2 regions of the Cupriavidus sp. 05T41 genome follow, and region 1 is predicted to be linked to the other one. Evidence: predicted binding sites of a transcription regulator. Region 1 holds the regulator's gene; the other holds the start of a gene.

Region 1 (2,198 bases):
CACGAAGTCATCCTGCACATAACCGACCGGCCCGCCCGCTGGCGAAGCGAAGGCGTTCACTGCCGACGTGTGCGCCTTCACAACGTCGCGCGCGGCGTGGATCTCCTGGTTGATGACCAGCAGCACGCCCTTCCCCACCGCCTGCGCGTGGCTGGCCACACGCACGGCGTCGAGCAGGTTCAGCGGCCCGTCGGCCGACAACGAGGTCGAAGGCCGCATGGCCGCGGTCAGCACGATGGGCAGCCCGACGGGACAAGCGAGGTGCAACACCATCGCCGTCTCTTCGAGCGTGTCGGTGCCGTGCGTCACGACAATGCCGGCAACGTCGGGTTGCGCGGACCAGAAGCGGATGCGCTCGACCAGCCTCGACCAGAGCGCGAACGACATGTCCTTGCTATCTACCTGGGCGACCTGCTCGGCCTCGATGCGGGCCACACTGCCGAGCGCCGGCACCGCGCCAAGCAAGGACGCCACCGGCACCGTGGCCGCCTGGTATTTGGCGCTACTGGCCGGATTGGAGGAGGAACCTGCGATGGTGCCGCCGGTGGCGAGCACGACGACGCGACGCAATAGGGACATGGCGGGGGACGTGTTGGAATCCGGATTCAAAAGACACGAAATCAGCGATTTGCGTGCCGCGGATTGTAACTCGCTTACCGCCCCACACTTGCGACCAGCACAACCCGCCTGGCGTGCGACAAAGCGCCTGTCGATGAGCAGCCTCCCAAAATTCCGCTTGCACTTCACTCGATACTGTATAAAATCACAGCATACTGTTTAAACATACAGTGCTTTCACATACGGCGACCATGGCGACCCTGACACCGCGACAGCAGCAGATTTTCGACCTGATTCGCAGCACCCTCCAGCACACCGGCTTCCCGCCCACCCGTGCCGAGATCGCCGCCAAGTTCGGCTTCTCCTCGCCCAACGCCGCAGAAGAACATCTGCGCGCCCTGGCACGAAAAGGCGTGATCGAACTCACGCCTGGCGCGTCGCGCGGCATTCGCCTCAAGGTATGGCGCAGCGACTCGGAACTGCCCGACCAGTTCTCCCTCCCCATGGCCGGCGTGATGCAACTGACGCTGCCGCTGGTCGGGCGTGTCGCCGCAGGTAGCCCAATCCTTGCGGCCGAGCATATCGACCGCCAGTATCAGGTCGATGCCTCGGTATTCGAAGTCCAGCCCGACTACCTCCTTCGCGTCCGCGGCCTGAGCATGCGCGACGCCGGCATCCTCGACGGCGACCTACTCGCCGTCAAACGCGCCAGCGAAGCCGCCAACGGCAAGATCGTCGTAGCCCGCCTCGGCGACGACGTCACTGTCAAACGCCTCAACCGACGGGGCGACACCATCGAACTGATCGCAGAGAACCCCGACTTCGCCAGCATCATCGTTGAGCCCGGCCGCGAAGAGTTCTCGCTCGAAGGCATTGCCGTCGGCCTGATTCGTACCGGCGCCTTCTGACGATTCAACAAGTGCGGCTGGAGCGGGCCTGCCCCGCATCAAGCTGCACCCGTTTGTGCCAACGCCACCCGCGCCGCGGGTGCCGCCAACTGTTGTTGCAAATTACCAGGTGTAGCCATGCTGCCAGCCAACCGCTTCTCCGCCCGCCGCCCCGTCAAGCCCGTCCCGTTCCGCCAGTCCAAGGGCGTGCGTATCTATCAGGGCGCGCAACGCCGCACCATGGTCGGCAGCATGGCAGCCATCTGCCGCATGCTCGAACTGGAAGATCTCCCCAAGCTCTCCGCGTGAAATCGCGTTGCGTATCCCTCGATTCAACGGCGCCCTGGCATCACGAAAAAATTTGAGCGAAGTACTAGCCATCCGCGAATGAAGTTTGTATAATCTTGTTTTTCGTCGATCAGCACTCAGCTGAAAGACTACGACGGTGGCTGTAGCTCAGTTGGTAGAGTCCAGGATTGTGATTCCTGTCGTCGTGGGTTCGAGTCCCATCAGCCACCCCAGAATTGCATTGCAAAAACAGCGAGCTGCGAAGCTCGCTGTTTTTGTTTGTGGGTCTGTTATTTGTCTCAGGCCCGATCGCAAGCCGATTCCGGCGCCCTCTCCCCTCCCCATTTCGTCTACGCACTCGCGTTATTTGCCTGGCTCAACGAGGCAATAGCGGTATTCTGACGACGCCGTATGCTCCATGCGCGCGGCAAATGCGCGACGTATCTGCTTTCTCGCTACCCACCC
Region 2 (2,198 bases), on a different contig from region 1:
GCATGCCGGCCTGCACGCCCAGCGCCGCCGCCGGCCCGTTGGCCAGCACCACGCGCTCGCGCTCCACCACCGCCACCGGCACGCTGTGATGCAGCAGGCCGGGAACGGCAGCGGCCGCGGCAGGCTCAGGCCAGTTCGGCTGCAGCGCGTCCAGCGACAGGCGCGGCAGATGCACCGCGATCCAGTACGACATGGGCTTGCTCTCCCGCAATAGCCTGGGAAACCGGCGATGGCGCAACCTCCGCAGGCAAGGTCCGCGGCGCGCACGGACGGCCCGGCACCGCCATCATCTCGTCGAGCGGCAGCACCAGCGGCTGCTCGCGCACCGGCCCGCGCCGCTTGTGAAAGGTGATCGACATCGCATTGCCCGGCGCCGGCGCCAGCAGCAGCCGCAGCACCGCCGGCGACGACTCGTGCAGCACGCCGGCCGGCCGGCACGCCCATACCGCCGCGTCGCCGGCCTGCGCCAGCACCTGCAGGCGGCGCAGCGCCTCGGGACGCGCCGCGGGCAGCCATACCACCACCGCGCCGAAGGCCTGGCTGCGCAGCACCTGCTCCGCCGCCCACAACACATCGGCCTGCGCCGCGGCCTTGCCCGCGCCGGCCGGCGCGCGCATCCAGAACACCTGCCGGGCCGGCAAACCCCAGCTGGCCAGGCACGTTGCATTGGGCAGGTGCGGCGGCCCCACCAGCGCCAGGCGGCGCTGCCCCGCCGCCAGCGCCACCAGGGCCGGCCGCAGCAGGCGCAGCTCGCCCACGCCGGGCTCGGCCAGCAGCAGCTCCGTCAGCGCCCCCAGCGGCCAGCCGCCGCCCGGCAACTCAGCCGACAGCGCGGCATGTCCAGTCTCCACCGCCGGCACGCTACCCGCCTGCCCCGCCCGGCCGAGCTGCCCCGCGCGCCACAGGCCGGGATAGCGCCGCTCGAGCGCATCCAGCGCCTCCTGGCGGCCCCCCGCGGGTGCCGGCGCCAAGGAAGAAACGCCCGGCAAGCCGGGCGAGTCGGTCTGAAGATGGGGTGTCATGTGACGCTTGCGGCCTTACCCCGAGGGACAAGGCGAGATTTCCGATTACTGTATATTTATACAGTATCACGGTTGGGCGCAAGGGTGAAGCGGGAGGGTCGGGGACGGTGCGCGGGAACGACGCCGGAAGGGGCAGAGAAGGCGCAAGGAAAGAGCACGGAAAGCCTGCCCCGAGGCGCGCGCGGGCCGGCCGGCAAGACATATCGGGACGCCCCGGCACGCCGTGCCCTGCAGTTGCAGTTGCAGTTGCAGTTGCAACTGCAGTCGCTCAGTTCACCCGGTATCGCTTCACCATGTCCCAGTCCAGCTCGATGCCGAAGCCCGGGCCTTGCGGGATCGCCATGATGCCGTCCTTGATGCGCGGCGGGTTGGCCCACATGCCGGGGAAGATCGGATCGCGGTCCGGGTCGGGGAAGCACTCGACGCAGATCCCGTGCGGCATGGCGCCCAGCATGTGCGAGGCGATCTGCGGCTCTTCGTGGTGCGCCATGCGCACGCCGGCCAGCGCGCAGGCCGCGGCGGCGCGGCGCCATTCGGTGATGCCGCCGCCTTCCGAGGCGTCGAAATTGACGATGTCCACCGCGCCGGCGTCCAGCAGGCGGCGCACGCCGGCCGCGCTGACTTCGCTCTGGCCTGCGTTGATGGGGATCGAGGTGGCCTGGCGCACCGCCGCCATGCCGCGCACATCGTCATGCCAGTGGCAGGGTTCCTCGAACCATGCGATGTCGTACGGCTCGACCAGGCGGGCGAAGCGCGTTGCCTCCGCCACGCTCCAGCCGCGGTTGGCATCCACCGCGAGCAGGAAGTCCGGGCCGCCGCCTTCGCGTGCGTACTTCACCCGCTCGGCGTCTTCCTCGGGCGTTGCCCCGCCCACTTTCACCTTGCAGCCGGCCATGCCGACCGACCTCAGCCACGCCATCTCGCCGGCCAGGTCGGCAGGCGTCTTGCCCGGCAGGTAGTAGCCGGCGATGGCGATGATGGGGATTTCCTGGCGGTAGCCGCCCATCAGGCGGCACACATTGACGCCGAGCGCCTTGCCGGCCAGATCCCAGACGGCCGAATCCACGCAGGCGATCGCGTTCATGACCAGCGGCCGGTCCGGCGCCTTGATGGTCAGGCGGAACAGCTTCTCCCAGATGCGTTCGCAGGCATGCACGGACTCGCCGACCAGCAGCG

The links. The regulator LexA, encoded in region 1, represses DNA repair genes until DNA is damaged. The targets are predictions, from matches to a motif close to ACTGTATNNNNATACAGT.
Region 2: the regulator LexA is predicted to act here: its motif matches at 1,070-1,087, upstream of imuA (translesion DNA synthesis-associated protein ImuA).

What each region holds. Positions count from the first base shown of each region.
Region 1 is NZ_JBFTLQ010000021.1:1,168-3,365, reverse strand. Features, by position in the region: gene AC1DKV_RS14525 (asparaginase) at 1-579, opposite strand, end outside; gene lexA (transcriptional repressor LexA) at 810-1,466, shown strand; gene AC1DKV_RS14515 (hypothetical protein) at 1,584-1,754, shown strand; tRNA gene AC1DKV_RS14510 (tRNA-His) at 1,891-1,966, shown strand.
Region 2 is NZ_JBFTLQ010000001.1:157,333-159,530, reverse strand. Features, by position in the region: gene AC1DKV_RS00745 (Y-family DNA polymerase) at 1-193, opposite strand, end outside; gene imuA (translesion DNA synthesis-associated protein ImuA) at 126-1,022, opposite strand; gene AC1DKV_RS00735 (mandelate racemase/muconate lactonizing enzyme family protein) at 1,291-2,198, opposite strand, start outside.